Regions from separate parts of the Paenibacillus sp. SJS-P3 genome, predicted to be linked through region 2. Evidence: riboswitches for the same ligand, from Rfam matches in the RefSeq annotation. Region 2 holds a riboswitch; each other region holds the start of a gene.
The links. A riboswitch is a leader RNA that binds a small molecule or an ion and turns the genes downstream of it on or off. The one in region 2 is predicted to bind thiamine pyrophosphate.
Positions count from the first base shown of each region.

Region 1 (9,909 bases), 1.3 Mb from region 2:
CTCGCTCATCCGCAAAGGAATGGAGCTGCGCACGGAGGAGCTGGGCTTGCCGCAGCCTGTCGTCCAGCGTTATACCGGCGGAGAAGAGCCGGATCTATCCGGAGTCGACGGCTGGATCGCGGCAGGCAGCTTCATGCCGGAGGATCTGGAACGCCTCCTTCCTCCAGGAGTTCCGCTGGTCCTCGTCAACAATCACTTCGACGACGGCAGGCATGACAGCGTCCGGCTGAATTTTGAAGGAGCCGTCAATGGCGTGCTGGAGCATCTTCTGGGGCTTGGCCGCGACAGGATCGGCCTGCTGGCGGGAGAAGAGTACCCGGTCCGCATGAGCGCATGCCCGGAGCCGCGTGTTCTCCATGACTTCCGGAGAGTCCAGTTCGAACGGACGATGAAGGAAAAGGGGCTGCTGCGCCAGGAGTGGATTCGGACGGCAGCATGGAGCCCGGCCGGCGGTTATGCGGCGATGCAAAGCCTGCTGGATTCGGGGGAGCGGCCCACAGCCTGCTTTGCGAGCAGCGATCCGATCGCAGTGGGAGCACTGAAGGCTCTGCAGGAACGCGGAATCCGGGTGCCGGAGGAGATGGCGCTCGTCGGCTTCAACGACATGGACATATCGGGGTATCTCCAGCCCCCTCTGACGACCGTCCAGGCCTTCCCGGAAGAGATCGGCCGCTCCGCTGTCCATCTGCTTCTCGATCGTCTCGGAGGCAGGGAGGCTTCCTTGCAGCTTATGGTCAATACCCGCCTCATCATCCGCGAAAGCTGCGGAGCAGCGGCCAAATCAATTCAATAGGGGATGTTCTCATGCCGGCAATCTACCATGAAAAGGAACAAGTCTTTCATTTATACTCCAGCAAAATGAGCTATGTCATTCAAATAGTGAACGGCTATCCTCTCCATCTGTATTGGGGCCGCCGTCTGCGGGACGAAGCGGGATTCGAGAGCATGCTGAGCAGGGTCGAGAGAGCTTCCTTCTCCCCGACTCCGTTCCCGGAGGACCGGACGATTTCCCTGGACGCGCTGCCTCAGGAATATCCCCAGTACGGAACGGGCGACTTCCGCGCTCCGGCCTACCAGGTGCAGCTAGAAGACGGGACCCGGATCACGGAGCTGCGCTACGATTCGTACACGATCTCCAAGGGCAAGCCTGGTTTGGAGGGGCTGCCTGCCGTCTATGCCGAATCGGACGATGAAGCCGATACGCTGGAGCTGGTCTTGCGCGATGACTATTCCGGGCTCAGCGTCATTCTCTCCTACACCGTATTCAAGGATGCCGGCATTCTGGCCCGCTCATCCCGGCTCCAGCTGGATCCGTCCGCCCGTCCCCTCAAGATTCTCCGGGCGCTCAGCGCCAGCGTCGATTTCCATGAGCAGGACTATGAGCTGGTTTACTTGTCCGGCGCGTGGACAAGGGAGCGGCATGTCGTCCGCAGGCCCGTCGCGGCCGGGGCTACGTCCCTGGAAAGCCGCCGCGGGTCGAGCTCCCATCAGCAGAACCCGTTCGCCGCTCTTGTCCGGGCGGATACGGGGGAAGAGCAGGGAGAAGCCTATGGCTTCAGCCTCGTCTACAGCGGCAGCTTCCTGGCGGGAGCGGAAGTGGATCAATTCGGCATGACCCGGGTAAGCATCGGCATCAATCCGTTTGATTTCTCCTGGCGGCTGGAGCCCGGCGAGAGCTTCCAGACGCCTGAGGCGATCATGGTCTATTCCTCCGAAGGACTCGGCGGGATGTCCCGGGCCTACCACCGCCTGTACCGCACCCGTCTCTGCCGCGGCAAGTTCCGCGATCAGCCGCGCCCGATTCTCGTCAACAATTGGGAGGCGACCTACTTCAACTTCAATGCGGAAAAGATCGAGGCGATCGCGAAAGCGGGGAGCGAGCTTGGCATCGAGCTGTTCGTGCTCGACGACGGCTGGTTCGGCAAGCGGGACAGCGACAACAGCTCGCTGGGCGATTGGGTCGTGGACCGCGCCAAGCTCCCGGACGGCCTGGAGGATCTCGTCCGCCGCGTCAACGGCAACGGCATGCAGTTCGGCCTTTGGTTCGAGCCGGAGATGGTATCCCCGGCCAGCGAGCTGTATAAGGCTCATCCGGACTGGTGCCTTCATGCCGAGGGCCGCAGACGCACGGAAGGTCGCTCTCAGCTCATTCTCGACCTGTCCCGCCAGGATGTGAGGGATTACCTGTTCGATGCCATCAGCGGCATTCTGGGAAGCTGTCCGATCACCTATGTCAAATGGGACATGAACCGCAACATGACGGAGATCGGCTCCGCGCTCATGGAAGCGGAAGGGCAGATGGAAGTCGCCCACCGCTATATGCTCGGCTTGTATGAGCTGCTGGAGCGGATCGTAGCCGCCTTCCCGGACGTTCTGTTCGAGAGCTGCTCCGGAGGAGGAGGCCGCTTCGACCCCGGCATGCTCTATTACATGCCGCAGACGTGGACGAGCGACGATACGGATGCGGTCGAGCGCCTCAAAATCCAGTACGGCACGAGCATTGTCTATCCGGTCAGCTCGATCGGCGCGCATGTATCGGATGTGCCCAACCATCAGGTCGGAAGGATGGCTTCGCTGGAAATGCGCGGCGACGTGGCGATGTCGGGCAACTTCGGCTATGAGCTCGATCTGACCAAATTCGGCGAGCAGGAAAAAGAGATCGTGAAGAGACAGGTTGCCGCTTACAAGGAGCTGCGGAGCCTGATTCAGTCTGGCGACCTTTACCGGCTGAAGAGTCCGTTCCAAGGCAACGAGACGGCCTGGATGATGGTGTCGGAGGACCGGCGCGAAGCGGCCGTATTCTGGTTCCGGACGCTGGCGGAGCCGAATGCTCCGCTGCGCAGGCTGCGGCTGGCCGGACTCGATCCGGAGGCCTCCTACCGGATGGAGGAGCTGAAGACGGCGGGCGCCGAGCCGCCCGCTGCCAAGCTGCCGGGCACGGAGAAGGCATGGGCCGGAGACCGGCTCATGCATTACGGCATTCCGCTTCCCCAGCTGCATGGCGATTTCAAGAGCATGGTCGTGAAGCTCAAGGCCGAATAGAGTCAAAGCAAAACAAGCCCTGAGCCGGTTTTCCGGATCAGGGCTTGTTTTGGCGATCAGGCCGTATGACTCCAGACAAGAGCCGTCTGCTTCGAGATCGGTTCGTCATTTCTCCGGCTAAAAAAGCCGCCCCCACGGATAAATTCCGTCTCGGGGCGGCTTGGTGCCGTTCGTTCAGGTTGAAACCAGCTTGCCGAGCTGTTCGCCCATCTTGACCTTGAGGCCGACGGCCAGGTCTGTACGGGGCTCGAACGTGCCGTCCTCGAACAACAGGACGACGGTGGAGCCGAACTCGAAGTAGGCCAGCTCGTCGCCGCGCCGGACATCGGCTGTCTGGGGCTCGGTGTACCGGATGCTGCTGACGTTGAGCGCGCCGACCTTGACGATGGCGATCTCGCCGCCATTGTGGGTCATGTACGTCACGAGCCGCTCGTTGCGGCTCAGCACGCGGCGCATCCTCGTTAGGCCGAATTCGTTCACCGGATACACGCGTCCAGGCAGATGCTCCCGCTCCACGATGACGCCGTCGGCCGGCACATGGATGCGGTGATAATCGGTCGGGCTCAAATAAAGAACCGTATAATAGCCGTTGCGATAATTCTGGATGCGGGGCGAGCCGTTGAGCAGCTCCTCGACCGTATAGTCCTGCCCCTTGATGCCCAGCATCGTGCCGTCCTGGATCGGACCGGCTCCCGTCACGAGGGCGTCGACCGGGCTTACCGCCATGTCGGCGGTATCGTTCACAGGGCGCATGCCGGGCTTCAGCCTGCGGGTGAAAAACTCATTCAATGTCGCATAGTCTTGGATTGCTCGCTCCGCTTCTTCGGTACGGATGCCGTACGTGCGGGCAAAACGGGGGATAAATCCCCGGCTGGCTCTGGATTTCGCAAAGCTTCCCGTCAGGCGGGAAATCCATTTGCGGGATCCGAGCTCCGTCATATGGCGGAATAACCAGGTCCACATGCCTCCGCTCTTCACGTCCTTTCGCTGTCAGCCATGCGGCGGTCTCAGTCCGCTGCTCTTGCGGACCTATGCCGGCATAGGCCGTCCCGACTAGTGTGCCACATCCGCATGGACAAAGCAATGAAATCGGGCGTATGAGGGAGTTATTTCAACGAATGGAAGCGATATCGGCGGACGGCTTGAAGGACGGCCCACGCCGCGAGGAGAGCGGCAAGAGCCCAGGCCGCCGACGAGACCGCGGCAGGCTGGACGTCCTTCCCGGCGATGCCGATGAAGGCCCATACGAGCACAAGCTCATAATAGGGATCCCGGAAAATCCAGCCGACGGCCAAGCCGAGCGAGGCGGCTGCCCCAAGTCCGATCAGAGCCCAAGCCGCATCTCCCCAGCCGAAGCCGTTCCAATCCAGGCTGTACAGCCAGGTAGAGACGTTGACGATCGTCGCGACGCTGATCCACCCCATGTAGATGCTGAACGGAAGCTGGACCAGCAGCTGTTCGCCTGCCGTCGCACTCGAAGAAGGGCGCTGTGTTTTGGCATAGAGGACGATCAAGGACGCGAGCAGAATCAGCATGATGAGGACGCTGAGCCCGACATGCTCGAAATGCCAGGCGACGATCCAGGCCGAGTTGGCCAGCCCGTTCAGCACGAACCAGAAGCCGATGGACCGGACACTGCTGCGCGAGCTGCCCTGCGGAGTCCATTGGTAGACGATGAACCCGGCCAAGAGCAGGTAGATCAGGCTCCAGATGCTGAACACATATCCCGGCGGCGTGAGCAGAAGCGGGTATTGGTCGGACAGCTCCTTGGTCGTTTTTCCTCCCAGAGGGAGCAGGACGGCGAGAGCGTTCATGACGATCACTAGGGCGAAGGAGAATGTGTTGAGAGCCTTCCATGCTCTGCCCGTTCGGGGCAAGGATGTAGGGGATGCGCTCATGGACTTTCCTCCTTGGCTCAGTTTGATAAACTACAATCTGAATCTGGATTAGGATGACAATATTATACCCGCGGGTATATATTCACCGCATTGAGAACTGCCCAACCATCCCTTGAAAACGATATCAGTCATCCGGTACAGCAGGAAAGCGTTCGGTCTAGGCATTGTAGAGATTTCGTGATGAAGCCTAAAACGGCACGGCTTCTGCCATTGCAGGACGCGTGACCCTTTCGGGTTCGCCATTCGGAGAATATGCTGGAGCAGCAAGCTTTCATGCAGGAAGGGGAGAAGCAAGTTGCAGAAGCTGAAGGTCGCTTTCGTCACTCCGGGTTCCTTCCCCATTCCTTCAGCCGGCAGCAGCTCCGTGGAACGCGTCATCGAGAAGATGGCGCCTCTAGTGGCGGAGCAAGCTGAAGCCCGGATATACGGCCGCTCGGGGGCTGGGCTCGGTGCTGTCGGACAGATCGACGGGGTCCGCTGCGAACGGTTTCCCGCAGGCGACAAATCCGCTTATCTTCGCAGTGTAAGCGGGGCCATCCATAACTTCCGTCCGGATCTCATCGAAGTGGCGAATCGTCCCGGCTATGCGCTCAAGATGAAGCGGAGCCATCCCGATGCGAGAATATGGATCAACCTGCATTCCTCCTCCTTCATTGCACCGAAAGTCATCAGCAGGGATAGGCTGAAGAGGAGCTTTGCGGCTGCGGAAAAAATTATCGTCAACAGCGAATTCCTGCGGGATACGGTGGCAGGCCGGGTTCCCGAGGCCGCGCACAAGCTGAGAGTCGTTCATCTCGGCGTGGACACGGAGCGTTTTCCTTCCCGCTGGGAGCCGGAGGGAGCCGCGCGCAGGGAAGCGCTAAGGCATGAGAGGGGCTGGCAGGACAGGGACGTGCTTCTATTCGTGGGGAGAATTATTCCGCTCAAGGGCGTCCATCATCTGCTGCGCGTCATGCCGAATATCATCGCTCTCCACCCGAATGTGCTGCTCGCTGTCGTCGGAAGCCCTTACTACGGCTCGCATCGGACGACCCGGTACAGCCGTGCGCTGAAGGCGCTCGGCAAGAGGTATCCTCGCCACATCCGGTTCATTCCTTATGTCCCTTATCCGGAAGTGCCGAACTGGTTCCTGGCGGCGGATGCCGCTGTCGTGCCCTCGGGAGCGAGGGAATCGTTCGGACTGGTGAACGTCGAGGCGATGTCCTGCGGCCTGCCGGTCGTGGCGACGAAAGCAGGCGGGATGAAGGAAATCATCGTCGACGGCTGCACCGGATTTCTCGTGGAGCCGGACCGGCTAGAGACGGAGCTGAAGGCCCGGCTGCTTCAGCTGCTGCTGGATCCGGGGCTTCGCGAGGAGATGGGACGCCGGGGGCGCGAGCGGGTCATGGCCGAGTTCACCTGGGAGGCTACGGCTGCCCGGTGGGGAGGGTTGCTGGAGGAATAGATTCACAGCCTTGAACGTTAGTTGGCCAAGGCTGTTTTTTGCTGATTAATTAATCTACCAGATTGGAAAGAAAGTTGATATAATGGTTATTATTGGGAATTTAAATAAGGATGACCGGAGAAAGCAGGAACAGAATGAATTCGTTGTCTTTAAATGGCTTGGACAGACAAGCTACGATATCGTGTCCGCGATGTGGTAAAAATGTGCCCTGCGATCAGCAATTCCAGTCGTGGTGCGAATGCGGCTGGAATATAGAACCGCGCACGCCTGATATGAGAGATCGATTTTCACGGTTATACCGCAAGCTGGGCGTGAGGCAAGGCGAACAGATGCTTGAAGAGGTCAAATACTCGATCAGCAACGGAGACTGGCGGGACAAGCTTAAAGCGAATCTGCTGTTATATTTGGTTGCGACAATAATTCATCTGGTCTCGCTCTCCATGTTCATAAGCGGAGTTTGGCTTATCGTTGCATACCATTCCAATCATTGGTTTCCTACGGCAATAGGCATGTTGATGGTAGCCATACAGATCATTACCGTTCCTCGCTTGGGTAGCGTCGATAAGAAAGGCCTGATCTCCCGCGAAGACTATCCGACTCTATATAGAGTCGTTGATGCAGTCTCGGATTCATTAGGCACTTCGCGCGTATATGGCGTGCAGATCAATGAAGAATTCAATGCATCCTTTACACAGCTCGGCTGGAGAGGTCGTAAAGTCATTACGCTGGGTCTCCCGTTATTCGCTATCTGCAGCCCTCAAGAAAAAATAGCACTAATTGCGCATGAAACGGCTCATGGAGCCAATCATGATGTCACGCGCAATCGGTATGTTTGGAGTGCCTATATCGCTGCGGAGCAATGGTACTACTTTTTCACTCCGGCTCGGGGAGCGACTCAAGAAGGCTATATGGCCATTTTATATCTTTTATCGGATATTCTGATGAAAGCATTGTCGTTCATACCATGGACGATTGCACGTCTGGTGCTCGTATTGCTGCATCTCAACAAGCAGCGCAGCGAATATTATGCCGACTATCTTGGCGTGAAAGTCAGCGGCGAGCAAGCCATGATTGGGCTGCTGGAAAAATTGCATTACGACAGTCCGTTCGAGAGCTGCTTGCATCGTTTTATTTTCTCTCGGCAGGCCGAAGACTTCATCACGGAGTGGAAAGCTTATGCGGAACAAATTCCTGTACGAGAGCTTGAACGCATCCGCCATGTCGTAAGGGCTGAAGGTTCAAGACTTGATTTTACGCATCCGCCAACCCCGTACCGAATTGACTTTTTGCAGCATTTGAAAGGTTCGTATCCGCTGCTAACATTGTCGAAGTCGGAGCATGAACAATTAGTTCGAGAATTAGAGCAGATGCATGGCTCGGTCTATCGGAATCTGGAGGAGAATTTCAACTCGAGGCTTTACTATTAATGAAATATTTGAGTTATCGAGATAAATCGGGATCCTACCTTCTTGTTCTCAGAATCGACGAGGTTGACAACTTCCACCACCCCGGCTTATAGTCATACCAAGATATCCACTAGGGGCGCCCGCACGGGCTGAGATAAAGCGCAAGCTTTGGTCCCTTCGAACCTGATCTGGGTCATGCCAGCGTAGGAAAGTGGTCGAACATGCCTTTTATTTGGCTTGTGCCTCTTTTCGCCGCTTCCAGACCGGAGGCGGCTTTTTGCCGTCCTCCGGCGGGAGGCGGCGGAGGAATAGGCGCACCCAATCTGCTTGCCGCAATCTGCCGATGAAGGCGGAAGCGGCCAGTAGAGTGTCCCGGACAGCCTGCGTTTTTTGGCGCAGACCATCGGGAACTAAAGGCATGACCGGCATTTCCAAGCGTGCAGCCCCCTGGCGGATATCATAATCCGTTAAGGGGGCTTTTGATTTTCCATGGCCATACATACCGAGCCGCTGCCGGGCAGCCGCAAAGTCTACATGCAGGGAAGCCGGGAGGATATCCGGGTTCCGATGAGGGAAATCTCGCTCTCGGACAGCGAGGTGGGCGGAGAGTCCATTCCCAATGCGCCTCTGAGAATCTATGACGCAAGCGGTCCTTACACGGACACCGATTACGAGGCGGATGTCTCGAGAGGCTTGCCGCCCATGCGAAGAGGCTGGATCGCAGAGAGGGCAGACACGGAGGCCTATCAGGGCCGGATCGTCCAGCCCGAGGACAACGGATTCTCCGACGCCGGCAATGCCGCCGAGAGGGGAGCGGATATTTTCCCGCCATCCGGCAGGCTGCCGCTGAGAGCTCTCGCAGGGGGCAACATCACCCAGCTGCATTACGCAAGGCAGGGCATCGTAACCCCCGAGATGGAGTTCATCGCCCTGAGGGAGGGGATGGAAGCGGAATTCGTACGCTCCGAAGTCGCGGCGGGAAGAGCGGTCATTCCGGCCAACGTCAACCATCCCGAGAGCGAGCCGATGATCATCGGGCGGCATTTCCACGTGAAGATCAACGCCAACATCGGCAACTCCGCCGTGACCTCCTCGATCGAGGAGGAGGTGGAGAAGATGACGTGGGCGACCCGCTGGGGAGCCGATACGATCATGGATCTGTCCACCGGCAAGAACATCCATACGACGAGAGAATGGATCATCCGCAACTCTCCGGTTCCGGTCGGGACCGTGCCGATCTATCAGGCGCTGGAAAAGGTGAACGGCAAAGTGGAGGACCTCAGCTGGGAGGTGTTCCGCGATACGCTGATCGAGCAGGCCGAGCAGGGGGTCGATTATTTCACCATCCATGCCGGCGTGCTGCTCCGATATGTGCCGCTGACAGCGAAGCGCGTTACGGGCATCGTCAGCCGGGGAGGGTCCATCATGGCGGCCTGGTGCCTCGCCCATCATAGGGAGAACTTCCTGTATACGCATTTCGAGGATATATGCGAAATCATGAAAGCCTACGACGTGACCTTCTCGCTCGGCGACGGGCTGAGGCCGGGGTCGATCGCGGACGCCAACGACGAGGCGCAGTTCGCGGAGCTGGACACGCTCGGCGAGCTGACGAAAATCGCCTGGAAGCATGACGTGCAGGTCATGATCGAAGGTCCCGGCCATGTTCCGATGCATCTGATCAAGGAAAATATGGACCGCCAGCTCGCCGTCTGCGACGAGGCTCCCTTCTACACGCTCGGTCCGCTCACGACGGACATCGCGCCGGGCTATGACCATATTACGAGCGCGATCGGGGCGGCGATGATCGGCTGGTTCGGCACGGCGATGCTCTGTTATGTGACACCCAAGGAGCATCTGGGACTGCCGAACCGGGAGGACGTGAAGGAAGGCGTCATCACGTACAAGATCGCCGCGCACGCCGCCGATCTCGCCAAGGGCCATCCGCAGGCCCGAAAGCGCGACGACGCTCTGTCCAAGGCCAGATTCGAATTCCGCTGGCGCGATCAGTTCCATCTGTCGCTGGATCCCGAGCGGGCGATGGGCTACCACGACGAGACGCTACCTGCGGAAGGCGCCAAGAGCGCGCATTTCTGCTCCATGTGCGGGCCGAAGTTCTGCA
Region 1 is NZ_CM160043.1:1,607,191-1,617,099, forward strand. Features, by position in the region: gene AC06G8_RS07290 (LacI family DNA-binding transcriptional regulator) at 1-793, shown strand, start outside; gene AC06G8_RS07295 (alpha-galactosidase) at 805-3,042, shown strand; gene asd (archaetidylserine decarboxylase) at 3,217-4,005, opposite strand; gene AC06G8_RS07305 (tryptophan-rich sensory protein) at 4,149-4,940, opposite strand; gene AC06G8_RS07310 (glycosyltransferase family 4 protein) at 5,236-6,384, shown strand; gene AC06G8_RS07315 (M48 family metallopeptidase) at 6,519-7,811, shown strand; TPP riboswitch at 7,913-8,017, shown strand; gene thiC (phosphomethylpyrimidine synthase ThiC) at 8,280-9,909, shown strand, end outside.
Region 1: another riboswitch for thiamine pyrophosphate. It lies ahead of thiC (phosphomethylpyrimidine synthase ThiC); the one in region 2 lies ahead of AC06G8_RS13290 (ABC transporter substrate-binding protein).

Region 2 (9,909 bases):
ATGTTGCCCTGGACCGTCCTCCAGGGCAGAAGCGCAGCCTGCTGCGGCATGTACGCGGCGCGGCCGGCTCCCTCCGAAGCCGGCTTCCCGGCGAGCATGATCTCGCCCGAGTCCGACCGCTCGAGCCCCCCGATTAGGCTGAGCAGCGTCGTTTTGCCGCTGCCGGAAGGGCCGATGAGCGAGACGAACTCGCCTTCGCCCACAGTCAGGGACAGTCCGCCAAGCACTTCAATGACGCCGCCGCCGCGGCCGGCGAACGACTTGCGCAGATTCCGGATTTCAAGCACGTTCATCGTCCCCCCTCCTTGCGCGGACGCCAGGACAGCGCCAGCTTCTCCGCCCCTGCGACGGCTGTGAACAGCAGCAGGCTGAGCAGCACGACAAGCGCGACTCCGGCGAATACGAGCGAAGTCTTGAAGCCCTTGGAGGACAGCAGCATGAAGTAGCCGAGCCCCCGGTCGGACCCGATCCATTCCGCCACGACCGCGCTCGTGACGCTGTACGAAGCTGCGATCTTGAGGCCGGAGAACAGCTGCGGCAGAGAGCCCGGCAGCTCCAGGCTGAGGAAGCGGCGCCAGCGCCCCGCTCCGATCATCCGCATGTACCGCTCCAGGCCCGGATCCGCTCCCTGCAGGCCGCCGAGCATCGCGACGCAGACGGGGAAAAAGCAGACGAGCATGACGAGCAGCAGCTTGGGCAGCAGCCCGAAGCCGAACCAGATGACGAGCAGAGGCCCGATCGCGATGACGGGAATGTTCTGCGACAGGACGAGCAGCGGATAGAAGCCCGATCGCACGAGCGGCAGCAAATGCAGGACAGCTCCCAGCAGCAGGCCGGCGGCCGAGCCGCCGGCGAAGCCGAGCAGCGTCAGGCTCAAGGTCGCGCCTGTGTGCTGTGCCAGTCTCTGGCGCGCCGCCCAGGCATCGCGGGCGATATCGCTCGGGGCGGGCAGCAGCCACGCCTCCGTCCCGGACAGACGCACGGCCGCCTCCCACATCAGCAGGAAGGCGGCCATGACGACGACCGGAGGCAGCAGAGCCTCCCATCGGATCGTTCTACTGTCCATCCGGGTATTTCTCCAGCAGCCGGTCCATCGAAGCGCCGTTCTCCGGGTTGTAGTAAATCTTCACCTGAGAGATGACGGACGGGCAGCCCATCGCCGCCATCTCCTCGCTCATCTCCGCGACGACGGCGAGCAAGTGCGACAGTTCTCCCTCCATCGTCGTCTCGAGCGGCGCGACACGGTACGGCACGCCGGCCTCCTTGATGATCTCGATCGCCCGGTCCACGTACGGAAGCACGCTTTCCCCGCCGGGCGTCGTCGGCAAAATCTGAATGCTCACAAGTGCATTGGCCATATCCGGTTCCCTCTCCCCGTCAGCCGGCATCAGGATGCCGGCAAGTAATCGTTCGTGAACGCCTTGGACAGATCCGGCAAGGTATCGAGCAGCTTGTGCTCATGCATCCATTCGGCATAGTTCGTCCAGACTTCCGCCTTCTGCTCGCCCCAGCGCGGAGCGTCATCCTGATATTTGGGGCTCAGCCATTTCTGGCTGGCGCGCACCAGCTCCGGATTGAGGTCCGGAACGGCCTTGATCAGGATGTCCGCGGCGGCGTCGGGCTCGGAGATCGCGTAGGCGTAACCCTCGGAAGCTCCGGCCATGAACGCCTTCACCACATCGGGGCTGTCCTGGATCAGCTTCTCGCTCGTTTCCAGCACCGGCGTGTAGTAATCCAGCTTTTTGCTGTAGTCGGTCAAGTACACCATGTTCAGCTTCTCCCCGCGCAGCTCCGCCTCTACCCCTGTCCAGGCGTAATAGATCCAGGCGAAGTCGATATTCCGCTTCACGGCGGTGAAGAAGTCCGCGTTGCCCATGTTGACGATCTTGACCTTGCCGACATCGGCGCCCTGCTCCTGCATGAGCGAGGAGATGATCTCCTGCTCGACCGGGGCTCCCCAGCCGCCGTAGGTTTTGCCCTCGAATGCTTTCGGGTCCTTGATGCCTTTGGCCTCAGGCGAAGCAAAGCCGGAAGTGTTGTGCTGGATGACGGCAGCCAGCGACACGAGCGGCAAGCCCTCGCTGCGGGCGAGCGTGATGTTCTCCTGGTAGCCGACGCCGAACTCAGCCTCTCCCTTGGCGACCAGCGTATCGGCGGCCGTCCCCTCCGGCGGCTGCACGATCTCGACGTCGAGGCCGTGGTTCAGGAAAAAGCCTTTGTCCCGAGCGACATACAGGCCGGTATGATTCGTGTTCGGCGTCCAGTCGAGGACGACCTTCACTTTCTTGACCGGTGCGGCCGTGGCGCCGACTCCCGCGCTGCCGGAAGGCGCCGGCGTCGCCGTGCCGCTGCTCCCGTCATTCCCGCTGCCGGCTCCGTTCCCGTTGCCGCAGCCTGTCAGCAGCGTCGCCAGAACAAGCGCGGCCAGCCCCGCTTTTTTGCCCATCTTGCTTGAAATGCCCATGTTGCTTCCCCTTCTTTCTCTCGCAGCCGTGAGCCCGGCCGGGCCTTGTCCGGAGCGCCAGCGCCAGCATGAGAGGGACAATAAAAAAAGACGCCTCCCAAGGAAGACGTCTTCGTCACGTGAATCCCGTTGCGCCCGAGGGCGGCAAAAGGCTCGGCTGACATGCGGTTCCTACGCTGGCATTATCCAGATCAGGTTTAACGGGTCGGGATGCTTCTCCCCTCTCAGCCGGCGTACGCCAGCTCCCCAGGCTCATTCGGTTGTCAATAGAGCCATTATAGCAGAGGAGCCTTTTATTGCAACCTTCCGTGTCGAAATTTGCGGGCGCGGCATCATGTAGAGCCGGCTTCCGGACTTTCCGAGCCTGAAGACGGCCGCCGCTTGGCGCCAGAGTCGGCCGGGCTTCGCCAGCTTTGTTTTGTTCGCCGTCTCCGCTGCCAGAGCCTTGACTCTCCTCCCGCTGTCCTTTTTGGCTGCCGCCGGCTTGCGAGCCTTGATCGGCGCCTGCCTATCCGTCCTGGTTTCCAGCCTTTTCGGCGCTCCCATCGGCGCCTGCCTGTCCGTCCCCCGGCTGTCCGCCTCGGCCCGTCTCGGCGCCGCCGGCTGCCTTTCCGGCACCGCTTTGGCTGCCGCCGCCGCTCTGACCGCCGGCCCCGCGGCCCTTGGCCTGGCCGCCGGCTCCCGCCTTTTCGCCGCCTTGCCCCGCTTGCCGCTGCGCTTTCTTTTTGACCCAGCCGATCCCCATGACAAGCATGAGCAGCGGAAGCGCGATCTGGTAATAGGGACTGAATTTCAGATAGACGGTCATGCCGGCCCATAAATGCTGCGACAAGGCAGGCTCCAGGAGGCTCGCCGTGAATATGAGCGGAGCCATGACGAGGGCGCCGGCCCGATAGGGAACTCCCCAGGCTGTCTGCAAAGCGATGACCGAACCGAAAAACAGTCCGGTCGCCTTGACGTACAGCCCGATGTACAGCAGCAGCGTCACGAGAATATCGAGCCTCTCGAGAAAGTTGAACAGCCGGATCTGCTCCACCGCCTCCAGCGTCGGAAGCTCGGCGAGCCGGTACAGCTCCGGACCGAGCACCATGATCAGCACCATGTTGACCGCGATCAGGAACAGCGAGACGCCGGCATAGGCGCCATAGGACGCGGCGCCCGTGGACGGAGACCGCCTCGCGTAGTTCCAGAACATCATCAGCACGATGACCTGTCCGAACGGAAACGACAGGATATCGGGAAACGCCGCATGCAGGACAGGTCCGAAGCCGTTCTCCAGCACGGGCCGCAGACGGTTGAAGTCGAGCAGGCCTGCCGCCAAAAACAACCCCAAAAGGGAAATGTAGCTTACGGCCAGCACCGGAATCAGCACTTGGTTGACCCGGAAGAAAGCCTCGACCCCCTGCTTGGCGGTGTAATAGACGATTCCCGTCAAGACCAGCATCGTGCACCACATCGGCGTCTGCGGCAGCAAGGTGGCGGAGATCAGCTCCCCGAAGTCGCGCACGTTGCGCATCGATTCCAGGGCGAAGACGACAGCCAGCGCCGCGCCGAGCAAGCCGCCGAGCAGCTTGCCGAAATGCAGCTTGTACAGCCCGACCAGATTCGTGTCGGGGGCCCGGTTGTAGAGCGCGCGGTAGACGAGCAGCAGGCAGAAGCCCGCGGCGGCAGCGATGCTGATCGCAATCCAGGAATCCTGTCCCGCCTCGGATCCGAGCTCGTACATCGGCGTGCTGCCGATGGTGAACAGCACGAGGAAGACGGCGATCTGCCCCGCGCTTACGCTTGCTTCCTTGGCTTTCATGCCCTCACTTCCTCTCCCGGCTGTCCTCGCTCGCCTGCTCGTAGGAACGGTTGCTCCGGCCTGTCTTGATCAGTCCGACATCGACCCCGATTTCGGCTTTCATCTCGGGGTAGAGCCTGCTGTTCCACTCCGAAGCGATTCCTTTCCATGTACGCGGGTACTTCCGCCGCACCGCTTCTCCGATGCCGGCCACATCCGCCTTCAGTCTCTGGGAAGCTTTGAGTCCGTCCTCGATGTCGGATCGGACCTGCTGCCCAAGAATCCGCTCGATGCCGGCAACCGCAGCCGGGTCATGAAGATTTCCACCGCATGTATACTCGAACAAGGTTGCGTCCGCCTCCACATTCGCCTGAAGCAGCCAGCCGTCTCCGCTCCTCGCAGGCTTCATCTTCGTCTTGAGCCCGGTGATCCTGGCGCTGTTGACCTTGGGCCCTCCCTCGCGGCACGGAAAGGAAATCGTCGTCCCGGACACTTCGCTGCGCAGCCAGAGCAGGCCCCGGCTCTCATTCGTGCGGATCCAGCCGATCATATGGTCGTCCCGGAACAAGGCCAGCTTCTGCAGCCTCACCTTCGAAGGCGTCGACGTGTTCTTGTTCGCGTCCACATTGCGCACGCCTTCGCCCGATCCGCTGATCGCGATGCCGGGGGCGGCCGAAGCGTGAAGGGGGCCCAGCAGCTGCAGCAGCATCGAATAGACGGTCTGGGGCCGGAAGTTGCCCCCGCTCTCTTTTTCCAGCGCGATCAGCTTCGTCAAGGCGTTGCCCGATATTCTCTCCATCGGAAGCAGCTGCTCCAGGATGGGCCGGGCTTCGCCATCGGTCACGAACACCATGACCGTCTCCCGGGAATTGCCGTTGCGGAGATAGACGTCCAGCAAGCCGCCGATGCCCTTGCGGGCGGCACGCTCGCCGATGACGACGACTTGGTTGTGCCCGAAGTAGAGGCTTCGGGACATTTCCTGCGTCGCCCGGGCTACGGCGCCCCGTACGCTCTCTCCTTCCGTAGAGAAGACGTTGACCGGAGATTCCGTCGTGCTGGCAAAGCCGTTCTGGGAGGAAATGGCGCTTGGAATGACCAGCTGATAGCTGATTTTCCATTTCCCCTCCTCGGTGACGTCGATACCGGTCGCCGCGATGATGCCGAGCTCGTTGAGCTCCTTCCGGTCCCAGCAGCCCGCAAGCGGAAGGAACACCAGCGCCGCCGCCAGCAGCAGCGCCCAACGGCCGAAGATGCCCCGGCTCATGAATGCTGGCGCTTGGGCTTGCCTCCGGGCTGCCTGCGCCTGCCTCCCTTCTGCGCGATGACCGGCCGTCTGACGAGGCTCCAGCGCGGCGCCCGGACGAACGTATCCTTCCATTCGCCCTTGACATACGGAGCGACCGGCTTGAGGTAAGGCACGCCGAAGGAATACAGGCCGGCGAGGTGGATGATGACGAACAGATCGACCGAGATGATGCCGACAAAACCGAGAATTCCCGCGCTGATCATGAGCAGGAAGCGGATCAGCCGCGCGGCGATGGCGATGTTGATCTGCGGCACGACGAAGTTGGAGATCGCCGTGAAGGCGACGATGATGACCATCGCCGCGGACACGAGCCCCGCCTGCACGGCGGCCTGTGCCGAGCACGAGCGCTCCTACGATGGAGATCGCCGGTCCGATGGCGCGCGGCATGCGCGCCCCCGCCTCGCGCAGCACCTCGAAGGTCAGCTCCATCAGGAATGCTTCCACCAAGGCCGGGAACGGGACGCCCTCGCGCTGCGCGGACAAGCCGATGAGCAGATTGCTCGGAAGCATCTCCTGATGGAAGGTCGTGATGGCGATGTAGAGAGCCGGCAGATGCATGGATATGAAAAAGGCCGCGATCCGGATCAGCCGCAGGAAGCTGGCGATGTCGAAGCGCTGATAATGATCCTCCGGCGACTGGAAGAAGCGGAAGAACGTCACCGGACCGAGCAGCACATAAGGGCTGCCGTCGACCACGACAGCGAAATGCCCCTCCAGCAGCCCGGCCGCCGCCTGGTCGGGACGCTCCGTATTGAGCACGGTCGGAAACGGCGTGAACGTGGAGTCCTGGATGAATTCCTCGATGTAGCCGCTGTCCAGGACGCTGTCGATATCGATGTCATCCAGGCGCCTGCGCGCTTCCTGCACGATGCCGGAATCCATGATGCCGCTCATGTACAGCAGCGACACCTCCGTGCATGTCTCCCGCCCGATGCGCCGCGACTCCACCGTCAGCCGCTCCGAGCGGATGATTCTGCGGATGAGTCCGATATTCGTCTGGGCCGACTCCGTGAACGCATGCTGGGGTCCCCGGATGACCGTCTGGGCCGTCGGTTCGCCGACATGGCGGGTTTCCCCGCCCGCCGCCTCCGCCGCCACGGCTTCGCCGCTGCCATCGACGAGCAGCAGGCAGCAGCCGAGCAGCAGCGCGTCGAGCGCCCCTTCCAGCGTCCGCACCGGCTCTGTCAGGCCGGTGGAGATTGCGTTCAAGCGCAGCTGCTCGATGCGCTCCTTGAGCCGGCCTCTCCCCTTGACGCTGCCGGGCTCCGCTTCCTCCGCCGCCTGCAGCGGCTCAAGGACGTTCTTGCTGATCCCTTCCTCGTCTACGATCCCCTGCAAATACAGCACCGCCAGCTGGACGCCGGGCAGAGCCCCGCTGGACAGCAGCCGCAGCCGCAGGTCTCCGCTGTGATGGAACTGCATGCGGATCGCATGGGCGTTGGCGGCCAGCGACGGGCTCAGCGCGGTGGCCGTCCTCCTCCTTCCGAGAGGAGGGGGCTTCGCTGCGCCGCCGTTGCCGCCGTTTCCGCTGTTGGCTCTTCCTTTGCCGCCGTTGCTGCCGCTGGCGCCCCCGTGGCTTTGGCTGCCGCTTGCGCTGTTTTCCGCCGAGCCGTTTCCGCTTTGGGCTGCAGACAAAACAAACCCCTCCCTTATCCAGAATGACCTTATTCTGGGCATGGGAGAGGTTTTTTATCCAGCTTATGTTAATCGTCCCGGCAGCGTCGCCCTTCAGGGATGAGCTGAATCGCATTTCCTTGCCTGGATGACTCCGCCGTCGCCAAGAGGGCGGCAAGCGTGCGTATATTGTCCGCGCCTGAGATTTTCGGCTCCCGCTGCTCTCGGATGGAAGCTGCGAATTCAACCAGGACGCCATGAATGCTTTCCAGCTCTTGCGCTTGAGATTCTATCTTGTTCTTCGTGCGGCCGTCTCAATATAGACGCCATAGCCATCGCCCAGATCATCCAGATGAACCGATCCGCCCTCGAACTGGAATCTCCATACGCCTTCCCATGGCGTCGCAGCGCCTTTCGCCAACAGGCTCCCCAGGTAGAAGACGTTTACGCCTGATTCCGTTTGGTAAACGGCATGCACATGCGGATCTCCTGCATAGCCGCTGCCGGGGGTATTCCACGTCTTTCCTGTCACTGCGCGATATCGGAATCCAATAGAAACCGAATCATATCGACATGATGGACGCTCATCTCCAGCAGAACGTAATTGTCCATCGTCTTCTGATAAGGCTTGCCCTGATGCTCATAAAAGAACTCCGATTGAACAAACGACAATCTCCCCAGATTCGCGCTCTGCAAGGCTTTCTTCAAGGCGATCACGGTCGCAAAATAACGGTAGTTCTGATTGATCATCACATTCAGCTTGTTGCGGGCTGCCAGCTCATTCAGTTCTTCCGCTTCCTCCAGGACAGCACGAACGGCTTTTCGATCAGCACATGGAGCTTATGCTCCAATGCGGACCTGGCTATGGCATAATGCACCGGAGAGAAGGCGGAGATGAACACGGCATCCGCGTCCGCTTCGCGAAACGCCTGCTCGTGTCCGTGTAGCATAAGCTTTCCGGCAGATCATTTTTCCGCGCGTATTCGATCACGGCGCTGCGATTGATATCCACCAGCCCTGCGCAAGCAAAATCTTTGGACGGCAGGACAAAATGCTTCCCCACCCCCTGGCCATGATTGCCCAGACCGACTTGGATCAGTTTCAAACGCATTCCCTGTTCCCCCTCCGAAATTCCTTCTCAACCCTCATCCGGCCTTTCCCGGTATAAGTAGCCTAACCGACAGCCTGGAGCAAGAATGCCGTACATATAAACAGCCGTCATCTCCTCCGTTACAAGGAGCGAATGCTCTTCGCCCTTTCTGGTCAGCACGAGATCCCCGGGACCGATTGCGTATTCATCCCCCTCGGTCGTGCAGATCCCTCTGCCGCTGACAATGATCCAATATTCATTGCAGTCATGGTAATGCAACGGAACCTCTTGTCCGACTTTCAGTCGATTGATTCCGTAATGGTTGATCTCGCTCCAATCCGGAAATAAGGTTAACTCCTGCGCCTGCTCCTTGCGAATGACCGGCATTTGAAAACCTCCTGCAGCTGGGATATCGGTTCAACCTATCCAATATAGCTCAAACAAGGCATGTACCGTGGAGATAGAAGGCGGAAGCTCGTCAAGTCCTACCTCGCCTGCAGGGCCGATACGGATACGCCAATAATCGCTCGCAGCCCTTCCAGCATCATCGCCTGCGGCATGAAGGGAACCGAAGGCTGCAGCGCGGCCATCTCCGCCGAGGCGGGGAAATGCACGAAGCCGGCCAAGACCGGCAGCTCGAGGCTGCGGATGTGATGGAGCACCCGGTACATCGTGTTGTTGCATATGTAGGTTCCGGCTGTATTGGAAATTTCGCAGGGGATGCCGAGCTCCGCCAGACGCTGCGTCATGGCGCGGACCGGCAGCGTGGAGAACAGTCCGTCCGGTCCCTCCTCGGCAATCGGCTCGTCGGACGGCCGGGCGCCCCGGTTGTCGCCATGCGAACGGACCGGGACATCCTTGACGTTCACCGCGATCCGCTCCGGCGTGATCGCCGTCCGGCCCTTGGCCAGTCCGCATGCGATGACGGCGTCAGGCTTGAACTTGTCCATCTCCTCGATGAGCCGGTCGGCGCATTCGTCGAAATGAACCGGAAGCAGCACGGCGCGGAGCTCCACGCCCTCGAGTCGCTCCTCCTTCAGCTTCTCCATCAGCCAGCCGGTCGGATTGACGTCATCGCCTCCGAACGGCTCGAAGCCGGATACCAGCACCTTGACCATATGTCCTCACTCTCCTTGTCTTTCCATAGTAAAACAAGCGGGCTGCGCAGGGAACCCGCTCGACCTTTATTCATAGCCGCCCTTGCGCGCATGCCCGATATGCGGCGCTCTTTGGCAGCTAATTCTTTATCCAGCGTTCCACATGATCTTCTACAAAGCGAATTTCGCTCTCATAGTGCGCCAAGTGTCCCTCATCGACCATTTTTTGAAAGGCCGGATTCCCTTCGGCGGCACCGGTCTTCAGCGTATCGCATAGTGCTGTCAGGCGTTGAATGATCCACCTCGGCAAATCATCGGGTACAGGCATTCCATAGGATTCGAAAAACAACCGAATTCTTCGGCGGCGTTCTTCCGCATGCAGATCGGATCGGTATGCCGTCGTAGCGGCCGAAGAAAGGTCCGGCGCGAAACTCGCAAGCGGAACCGATGTGTAAAGGGTATACGCAATATCCCACATGCGCGGACCAGGACCTGCCATATCAAAATCAATCAGCGCTGCTGGCGCCCCATGTTGAAAGACCACATTGTACAACG
Region 2 is NZ_CM160043.1:2,875,261-2,885,169, forward strand. Features, by position in the region: gene AC06G8_RS13275 (ABC transporter ATP-binding protein) at 1-293, opposite strand, end outside; gene AC06G8_RS13280 (ABC transporter permease) at 290-1,066, opposite strand; gene AC06G8_RS13285 (thiamine-binding protein) at 1,056-1,358, opposite strand; gene AC06G8_RS13290 (ABC transporter substrate-binding protein) at 1,388-2,464, opposite strand; TPP riboswitch at 2,615-2,723, opposite strand; gene AC06G8_RS13295 (GerAB/ArcD/ProY family transporter) at 2,973-4,268, opposite strand; gene AC06G8_RS13300 (Ger(x)C family spore germination protein) at 4,273-7,188, opposite strand; gene AC06G8_RS13305 (hypothetical protein) at 7,457-7,645, opposite strand; gene AC06G8_RS13310 (Gfo/Idh/MocA family protein) at 7,696-7,917, opposite strand; gene AC06G8_RS13315 (Gfo/Idh/MocA family oxidoreductase) at 7,950-8,117, opposite strand; gene AC06G8_RS13320 (cupin domain-containing protein) at 8,306-8,644, opposite strand; gene AC06G8_RS13325 (pyroglutamyl-peptidase I) at 8,743-9,375, opposite strand; gene AC06G8_RS13330 (phosphotransferase enzyme family protein) at 9,494-9,909, opposite strand, start outside.

Region 3 (9,909 bases), 2.5 Mb from region 2:
GCGCAAGCAGGCGGATATCGAGAGCATTTCCTTGCACATGAGCTATGAAGACAAGGAGACGGAAATCTCCAACGTCATCGGCCGAATTCCGGGTACGTCGGCCGGCGGTCCGGACCATCATGCGATCGTCATCTCGGCCCACATCGATTCCATGGGGGAACTGAACGGCTCGATCTATGAAGGAGCCTCCCGCGCATCCGGCGTCAGCTCGCTCGTCATGCTGGCGGAATCGTTGAAGCAGGCGTCCGCTGCGAAGCCGTTCTATTCCGATCTTGTTTTCTGCGTGTTCAACGGGAGGGAGAACGGCCTGCAAGGCAGCGGAGCTTACGCAAACATGATGAATACGCGAACGGTCCACGTCTCCGACATGAATCTGGATACGGTCGGACTCAAGGGCGGCGAGGTCCTGCTTCTCTCCGAGGATACAGGGAAATCCATGGCCTCCGGACTGGCTGAGCATCTTCGCAGCAAGGGCATTGATGCACAGACGAAGCTGTCCTCCGACGGCAGCCATGCATCCTTCGCTGCGAGAGGCGTGCCGGCAGTTTCCCTCGGCGCTGCGGACGACTCCATCCTCCGAACGGTTAGGGACAAGGAGAGCGGAATCGACTACGGGAGGCTCTCGAAGCTGACCGATGCGCTCTTGTCGTACGTGATGGATCGCGATCAGGAGGCTCTCCAAAAGCATGATCACATGGAACCTGAAAACGGGGTGCCGTTCAGGGAAATGTCTGAGTTCGAGTATGTCGATTTGAAGCAGAGAATGATCTGGGGAGAGGAGGCCAAGCTTTCCTTCAAGCAGTACAAGTATTATGTGGACGAAGAGCAGGGCATCCGCACGCTGGTAGCAGGAACCTACCGATCGTTGAGCACGGAAGAGTTGAACATCATGTATCCAGGCAACTCCGTGCCGAGCGCCATGTCCGATTATGATCTTGTCAACATTGGGGTCAGAGTGGACAAGAAGTCGTTCTTGTCAGGAAACGTGGAGGAATTGACCCCTAATGAGATCTACACGGCGGAAAGGGATTTCGAGAAAAAGGATATCCGTTCTCTTAGCTTGATCTATCAGAAGAAGGACGAGTCGGTATTGCTCCTGGAAGTCCTGAACGGCGACGAGCTTCAGCAAGTTGTGGATCAATACGGCAAAGGGAGGGCGCTTGCAAGAAAGGTCGAGGAAAACGGGAAGGAATTCACGATATATGAGAATGGCGGAGTACCGTTTGTCGTCTCGTATCCGTTCCAATCCGGAGGTGTCCCGTACCTTGTGGAGATGAGGAGCTTTGTACCGAAACAAGGCGTCCTTTCTCCGGAATGGGCGTACAGCGATGCGGAAACATCTGCCTTGCTGGACCGAATCGCGTGGGAGCAGCTGAAATAGAGCGGGCCGAACAGCGGAAGGGAACGAACCGTAAGCGGAGAGCCTGGAAGAGGAAAGACCAATGCAGGAAGATGAAGGCCGGAGAGCAGGAAAGCTTTAAGCCCATGGCGAAAATCCCTGCCAACGAGAAAAGGCGAATAACGAATGCGGAACAGACCCTCCCTGGGAAATCCGGGGGAGGGTCTGTTCGTATGCGTGCAAGCGTCCGCTCGCCGGATGCATTCGCTCTTGCCATGCTGATCTTCCTGCCCTCGTCCGTCAACGGACATCGGTTGCGGCAAGCAGCGGATAATGAGTGCCGAGCAGCCATGCCAGCAGCCAGAGAGCGGCGAAGGAGACCGCATACAGGGCGTCGATGCGCGACCAGCCATAGACGTAATAGTACGTGCGCTTGCCGCTGCCGCTGTGGAAGCGTCTCGCCTCCATGGCGGCGGCCATCCGGTGGGCGCGCCGGATGCTCTGGGCCAGCAGCGGCAGGGCATACATGCGCAGGCGGCCGTAGATTCCTAGGCGTCCGGGGCCGGCTCCCCGGATCTGGAGCGCTTGGCGGAGCGTGAAGAATTCATCCGCCAGCAGCGGAACCATATTGAGCGCGGCCAGGAAGCTGTAGGCGTACTTGGGCGGCATCCGGAGCTGCTGCATCAGCGAGTAGAACAAGGCGACCGGACGGGTCGTCAGCGCGAAGGCGAGTCCGACCGCCGCGACCTGGAGCGAGCGGAGCCCCAGATGCAGCCCGCGATAGAAGCTTTCCTCCGTAATCCGGATCAGGCCGAGCTCGAACCAGAGCGTAGCGCCGGTGCCAAACATGATCATGCCGGAGGCCGACGAGACGAACACAAGCAGGAACGGAGAGGCATACAGCAGCACGCGCAAAGGTGGATGCCCGGTAGCGAGCAGCGGCAGCAGGGATGCGGCAACGAGCAGCGCCATGACATTGGGGTCGTGGACGAACAGGGCGGCGACGAACAGCAGCACGGACGCGGCGAGCTTCAGTGTCGGGTTGACGCGATGCAGCCAGGTTTCGCGATGGGAAAAGGTCAGATGCATGCCGTGCCGCCGCTCCTTTCCGTAACAAGCCCGCCGTCGACGAGCCACTGCCGGGTCGCGAAGCGCCGGACCAGCTCCGGATCGTGGGTGATCATGAGAATGGCGCAGCCGTCGGAGCGAAGCCGTTCCAGCTGCTCCATCATCCGCACCGTGCCGCTCGCGTCGAGGCCGAAGGTCGGCTCATCCAGCAGTAGCAAGCGCTGGCCGCCGACCATGGCCGTCGCGACACTGAGCCTGCGCTTCTGTCCCATCGACAGCTGATAGGGATGGCGGCTGCCAAGGCCGTCGAGCGCATAGTTCTCCATGAGCGTTCTTGCCCGGCTGCTTCGCTCGGGTTCCCGCAGCGACCGCGGCAAGGAGTAGGCGAGCTCGTCGAGGACGGAGTCCGTCACGAACTGGAACTCGGGATTCTGGAAGCTCAGCGCGGCATGCCTGGCCATATCCCTGGGCTTTTTCAGGCTTTGGACCGGAACGCCGGGAATGTGCAGGATTCCCTTGGTCTTGACCAGCTTCATGATGGCGAGCAGCAGCGTGCTCTTGCCGGCTCCGTTGACGCCGGTGACGGCGATCCAGTCGCCGGCGTTCACCGCGAGCAGGCCGGTCCGCACCTTGGGCCGGCCGCCGCGCCATCCTTCCAGGCCGTCCAGCTCGAGCAGCATTTCGGCGGAACGGACGGCAGACGACGGAGACATCGTTGACGGGCGGATTGCGGCAGTCTGATCGTAGTCCTCCCAGAAGCCTGGGTACCAGATGCCGTATTCCCGCAGCAGCTTCCGATGCTCCCGGAACACGAGGCGAGGAGACCCGTCGGCCTTGATGCTTCCGTCGGGTCCGAATACAATGACGCGGTCCATATCTTCGGCGATGCCGGCGATCTTGTGCTCGACGATGATGACGGTCCGCCCGCCCCAGACGGAGCGGAGCGAGCTCCATACCTGCCGTGTGCCCTCCTCGTCCAGGAGAGCGGTAGGCTCGTCGAGCAGCAGAGCATCGGGCTCCATGGCGATCATGGCCGCGATGGCAAGCCGCTGCTTCATTCCTTGGGACATGTCGGCTACCGGAAAATGGGGGTCTGCCAGACACAGGCCGACAACATCAAGACAGCGAGAGATGCGGTCCGGCATTTCCTCGCGCGAAATGCCCGAGTTCTCCAGCGCGAAGGCGATTTCTTCGTCGGCATGCGGCATGCAGAACTGGGAGTCCGGATCCTGGAACACATAGCCGGGCCGGGCCGGGACAAGGCAGCAGTCCGCTTTCATCGGGATGCGGATGGCCGACGGCACCAGGCCGCCGAGCACCTGCAGCAGCGTCGACTTCCCGCAGCCGCTCGGTCCGAGCAGCAGCACCTTCTGGCCGCGTTCGATGGTCAGGTTCAGCCCTTTGAAGAGCAGCGGAGAGTCTTCGCCGGGATATCGGAGCCGCAGGTTCTCCACGCGCGCCGCTGGCCCGGCATCTTGGACGGGCGGCAGCGGCCGCTTCGCTGCAGGCGCAGCCTCGCCGGCATGGCGCTGCCGTTCAGAGCCGATTGCGGAGGCATTCGTCGTAGAGGGCAGGCGGCCGCTCCCGATGGCGGGTGAGAGAGCTGCAAGCGGCGTCGAAGCCGCGCCGATTTCCCTGCCGTTCGCCGGAGTCTTGCTGCGCATGCGGCCTTTCAGGATGACGTCTGCAGCTTTCATCGCCTTACCCCAGCGCCTCGTAATCCTTGGCCGATGCGGGGCGGATGAGGCTCAGCACGCCGGTGCGCTCCAGCGCCTTGGCCAGCGCCCAGGCGAACAGTCCGGCGATGACGACGCTGCCGAGCAGACGCATGGAGACGAACAGGGTGTAGTTCCATGCGGTCATTTTATCGATGTAGCTGTAGTGGGCGTCGATGAAAATGGAGACGACGGCGGAGCCCAGAGACGCAAGGATCGTCACGATCGGACCTGCCTTCCGGTACAGGAAGGCGGCGAAGATGATTTCGGCGCCGAGGCCCTGCAGCACTCCGTAGACGATCGTCGAGGCGCCCCACGATCCGCCCATGAACGCTTCCAGCGCGGCCGCGGCCGTCTCGGCGAGCAGCGCCGCCCCGGGCTTGCGGATCAGGAGGAAGGCGAAGGTGCCGGCCATGAACCACATGCCGTAGCTGAGCTGCTCCGCATGCAGGCCGAGCGGCTTGAGAATGTCGTACATCGGATTCCAGATGCGGTAGATGATGCCGAAAACGACGGCTACGACAAGCGTGACGAGAATGTCGGCGAGCGTCAGTCCTTTTGGACGGTCGGCATTGGGCATGGCGGTGGACATAAGAATCAGACTCCCTCTCAAGGAAAAATGGAATGTTCCCCACAGATGGCTGCTGACCCGGCCCGACCTCCTCCGGGGGGCATGAGAAAAGCCCGCCGGAAGCCGGCGGGCAGAGGGAATAAAGGCATATCCGCGCAGGATGGGCATGAAGCCCGGCGGCGCGCTGCATTCTCTCTACGCTGGCATTACCCAGATCAGATCAATGGTCAGCGGCATAAGGCCGCAGTCTCAGCCCGACTTCATCGAGCCCCCATGCATGCTATGGAAATTGTCCTTACTATAACGTGAAAATCTGGAAGCGGCAAGAGGTATTATGGCCGCCGGTCAGCGGGGCCGAGGATTTGAAAGGCAAAAAGCGGAAAGTTGCTTGGGCATCCGTCCAGGAGGTAATCTGTGGATAAGGAGGGATGGACATGAAGTATCGCCGTTTAGGCAAAACAGAGCTGAACGTGTCGGTTGTCGGCATCGGCACCTGGCAGTTCGGCGGGGAATGGGGCATGGATTTCGCGCAGGACGAGGTCGACGCGATTTTGGACAAGGGCGCCGAGCTCGGCATCAACCTGATCGACACGGCCGAATGTTACGGAGATCATCTGTCGGAGGCTTTCATCGGAAACTACATCGGCAGGCGCAGGCGCGAGGACTGGATCATCGCGACGAAGTTCGGCCATCATTTCCACGAGCGGTTCAAGCGTACGGACGTATTCTCCGGAGACGAAGTCGTGAGGCAGCTCGACGCATCGCTTAAGGCTCTGCAGACCGACTATGTGGATCTGTATCAATTCCATTCCGGCCCGGATGCCGCCTTCGACAGCGACAAGCTGTGGACGGCGCTGGACAAGCAGGTGCAGGCCGGGAAGATCCGGCATCTGGGCACGTCGATCGGCAGCAACGACAACCTGCATCAGACGGCCGCCTCATCGAAGGTCGGCTCGCAGGCGATCCAGGTCGTGTACAACCGGCTCGACCGCAAGCCGGAGGAGCGGGTATTCCCTTCCTGCCTGGAGCAGGATCTCGGCGTGCTGGCGCGGGTTCCGCTGGCGAGCGGCTTCCTGAGCGGCAAGTACAAGCCCGGCACGGAATTCGGCGAGACGGACGTGCGCCATCGCCAGGATGCGGAGCAGGTGCGGCAGCGGCTGGAGGAGGTGCGCCGGATCGCGGAGGAGGAAGTGCCGGAGGGCGTCAATATGGCAGCCTGGGCGTTGGCCTGGTGCCTTCGCCATCCTCCCGTGACTTCCGTCATTCCCGGCTGCAAAAATCCGGAGCAGGTGCAGGGCAACGCAGACGCGGTGAAGCTTGTCACGGAGCCGCATCCGCAGGATGTGCCGAATATCGGCCGATAGCTCCCCTCGCTTGGCAGCGCCGCTGTCTTGTCGGCGAGCATGTCAAGGGAACCCAAAAAGCCCTGCCGGACTGCGCTTGAGCGCGGTCCGGCAGGGCTTGCTTGTTTAGCTGAGGCTTGCTTGTTCAGCTAGGGCTTGCGTAGACGGAGAAGTTGTCGAATCGGGTGGCGTTGTTCATGGAGCGGAGGCCGGCCTTGCCGTGCAGGAACGGAAGGGCGCTGTTGTCCGCATAACTCAGCTTGGGGGCATTCATATCGTCGACGTAGACGCGGATGGTGCTCCCCTCGGCGACGACCTTCATCCGGTGCCAGGCGCCGGCGGCGAGCGCGGCCGGCGTCGATGCCAGCGTTTGATAGCCGTAATTCATTTTGCCGAGATAGACCCCGTCAGGCTTGATGAACGCATAGTAGGCCTGGACGTAATCGGGATTGTTCGCGAGCACCTTGCCGTTCGACGGATTGTTGACCCGCACCAGCACGCCGGCGTCCCCGGTCGTCCCGACCAGCTTCACATCCGCCTCCACCGTATAATCGGACCATAGGCCGGAGCCGATGACCGTCTTGGCGGGACCGCCGGCAGCCGCGCTCAGCTCGCCGGAAGCGACGGACCAATCGCCTTCATACCGCGTCCAGCCGTTGTCGTTGCCGTCGTTGAAGTCGTCGGCCAGCGGCGAGGGCGCCTGTCCCCTCTCGAACGACAGGCTGCTGAAGTCGAACTCCCCCTGGACCGTCTCGAAGCGGAGCTCATGATAGCCGGCGGTCAGATAGAGGCCTTTCTTGGAGACGTTCACCCAGTTCTCCCAGCCGCCGCTTCCGGCCGACTGCACGACTCCGGTCAAATCCGCCGCCCCGTCCCACACGCGGAAGCTGACGTTCGGAAAGGTCGTGGCGAGCCGCGCGCTCATGTCATACATGCCGCTCTCGGCGACATTGACCCGGTAGATGAGCCATTCCCCCGTCTGGTTCCAGCCGACGACCTCCTTGCCCTCCGCCGCCGACGAGCGGATATCGACCGCATCGCTGCGATAGGAGCCGCCGATATTGGCAGGCGTCAGATCATGGTAGCCGGTCCCTTCCCCGCCTTTGCGGTAGTGGACGGCTTCGATCGTACCTGGAAGCGGCTTGTACGCATTCCAGGCGCTGCTGCCGCCGACATCGTTGCTGAACGCCGCATAGCCGAAGTCGGCGTGGGCGTCCTGGGTGGCATAGCCGATTTTCCCGCCGCCAAGGCCGCTTACGCTGCGGGACTGCTTCTTCATGCCGTCGAAGTAGACGGCGAAGGAGGCGCCGTTCTTCTCCACCCGGATCTGATGCCACTTGGTGTAGTCATAGCCTGCGGGGAGAGGGGAATACTCCCAGCCCTGACTGGCGCCGCCGACGACAAAATGGGTTTCGAGACGATTCAGCTTGCGGTTCAGGAGGGCCGTTCCGTAGTTGTTCTCATCCGTATAGGAAAATACGGCTCCATACAGCGGCGAAGAGCTTGTGCCCATCTTCATCTGCTTGGCATGGAACTCCGCGGTGTAATCGGAAGCTGTCGAGGCCGCCGTCACTTGCCGGTACCAGGCCGTCGTCCCGATCGTATCCTGCCACATCAGCTCCTGGTTGTAGATGCCCCAGGTTCCGCCGCCGACATTGGTCCAGCCGGAGCCGATCGCGTCGCGCGCGAAACGGTCCTCGAACGACGGCGCGGCCGGGTTCGGCTGGCTCGCCGTCGTCGGACCGAGGACGGACATCCGGTCTCCGTTCCAGACGATGCGGTCCAGATTCATTTTGCGGCCCGGATAGACGGCGTTGCCTTGGGAAGCGTGGCTGTGGTAGACGATGTAGTCCGAATCCAGATCCGGACCTTTGACGATGGAGTTGTGTCCGAGGCCTACGTTGGAGCCTTCCGTTGCGATCAGGATCGGGTTCTGGCTCTGGGCGGGCGCGAAGCCGGAGAGAGGAGAAGCTCCGGACGCATAGTTGACCCGATAGGCGGTGCTCCATACATGGTTGCCGGTATAGGTCATGAAATACTTGCCGTTGCGCTTGAACGTCGTGGAGCCTTCCGTCCATCCCGCCATCGAAAGGCCGGTCGAACCCGCCGCTCCGAAAGCGGTCGGCGAGGTCATCGGACGGGAATCGATCCGGTCCGCGCCGGTGGAATAAAAATACCATTTTCCGTCGTCGTCGATGAAGACGCTGCCGTCGATGCCCATGCCGAGATTGCCGGTCTGCGGCGTGAACGGACCGATGGGACTGCCGCTCGACAGGACGTAATGCCCGCCTCCTCCCGGAGAGGTGTACATATAGAACATTCCGTTCCAATAGACGACCTCGGGCGCATAGGCGGCCTTGGTTACGGGATCCGAAGCGCACAGCCCGCGGTAAGTCCAGGAAACGAGATCGGTGGAGGACCATACCTTCACGCCGATCTGGTCATCGACCGTGCTGACATAGAGGTAATAGACACCGTTGAATTTCAGGATGTAAGGATCGCCCTCGCCGTAGAAATCCCCGTTGGCCCACTTCCAGGAGGAGGAGAGGGTGTAAGGATTGCTGTAGGCATGAGCGGCGGAGGGGAGCAGGAGCAGGACTGCGGCGGCGGCAAGGAATGACTTCCATTTCTTCATGTGGCATTTCATCTCCTTTTCGATGGCGGATCGGAGAAACGCGGTGATACAAGAATGGAATCAGAGGGACGAGGCTTCACTTCTCCTCCTTTCTTCCGGTTGATTTGATAGCGCTTGCAGAACGGAGTATAGCAAATGCGGATATGAAGCGGAAGAGATAATTTCAAAATATATGTATTAAAACAATAATAAATGTTTATTCCAATAAAACTGGACATATGTGCCGATTAAGCCTTATATTATTGGAAGAATGTCAGGAAGGGAGTTTGGAACATGCTTGAGCTGTCTATTGAAGACCCGGACCGTCTGGTCAAGGTGGCGCATGCGCTCAGCACGCATACCCGGATCGGCATCATCCGGCTGCTGCTGTCCAAGCCGAACGTGAATATCATCGAGATTGCCGAAGCTCTGGATATTCCCGTATCGACGGCGGCTACGAACGTGAAGGTGCTGGAGGAGGCGGAGCTGATCCTCACCGAGCTGCAGCCGGCCAGTCGGGGGGCCATGAAGGTGTGCAGCCGGAACTTCGACGATGTGCGCATGATTCTGAATCCGATCGCGTTCTACCACAACACGAGCAAGCTCGTCGAGGTGGAGATGCCGATCGGCCACTTCATCCAGTTCGATATCCAGCCTACCTGCGGAATGGCGAACAGCGCCGGCATGCTGTTCGCCGAGGACGATCCCGACAACTTCTATCACCCGGACAGCCGCTCGGCGGAAATCATCTGGCTGCGCAAGGGCTGGGTCGAATACCGCTTTCCCAAAAAGCTGCCGCAGGGAGCCAAGGTCACATCCCTGGAGTTCTCCCTGGAGCTGTGCTCGGAGGCGCCGAATTACAACAACGACTGGCCTTCGGAAATCACGGCCTGGATCAACGGCAAGGAGATCGGCTCCTGGATTTCGCCGGGCGATTTCGGCGACCACAGGGGCAAGCTGAATCCGGCATGGTGGAACGACAACAGCACGCAGCACGGCCTGCTCAAGACATGGGGCGTCGATGAAGGGCGCAGCACGATCGACAACGAGCGCTGCTCATCCGTTACGCTGGACGACCTGGACCTGCAGGACAAGCCGTACATCAGCTTCCGCATCGGCCTGAGGCCGGACGCGAAGCATCAGGGAGGAATGAATCTGTTCGGCAAGGGCTTCGGCGACTATCCGCAAGGGATCGTCATGAGGCTGCAGCACGATTAAGATGGTCTTCCGCAAGGCCCGCCGTCCGGGAAAGGACAGCG
Region 3 is NZ_CM160043.1:384,099-394,007, forward strand. Features, by position in the region: gene AC06G8_RS01765 (M28 family metallopeptidase) at 1-1,381, shown strand, start outside; gene AC06G8_RS01770 (energy-coupling factor transporter transmembrane component T family protein) at 1,640-2,428, opposite strand; gene AC06G8_RS01775 (ABC transporter ATP-binding protein) at 2,419-4,104, opposite strand; gene AC06G8_RS01780 (ECF transporter S component) at 4,109-4,714, opposite strand; TPP riboswitch at 4,869-4,978, opposite strand; gene AC06G8_RS01785 (aldo/keto reductase) at 5,128-6,057, shown strand; gene AC06G8_RS01790 (family 43 glycosylhydrolase) at 6,182-8,671, opposite strand; gene AC06G8_RS01795 (ArsR/SmtB family transcription factor) at 8,945-9,868, shown strand.
Region 3: another riboswitch for thiamine pyrophosphate. It lies ahead of AC06G8_RS01780 (ECF transporter S component); the one in region 2 lies ahead of AC06G8_RS13290 (ABC transporter substrate-binding protein).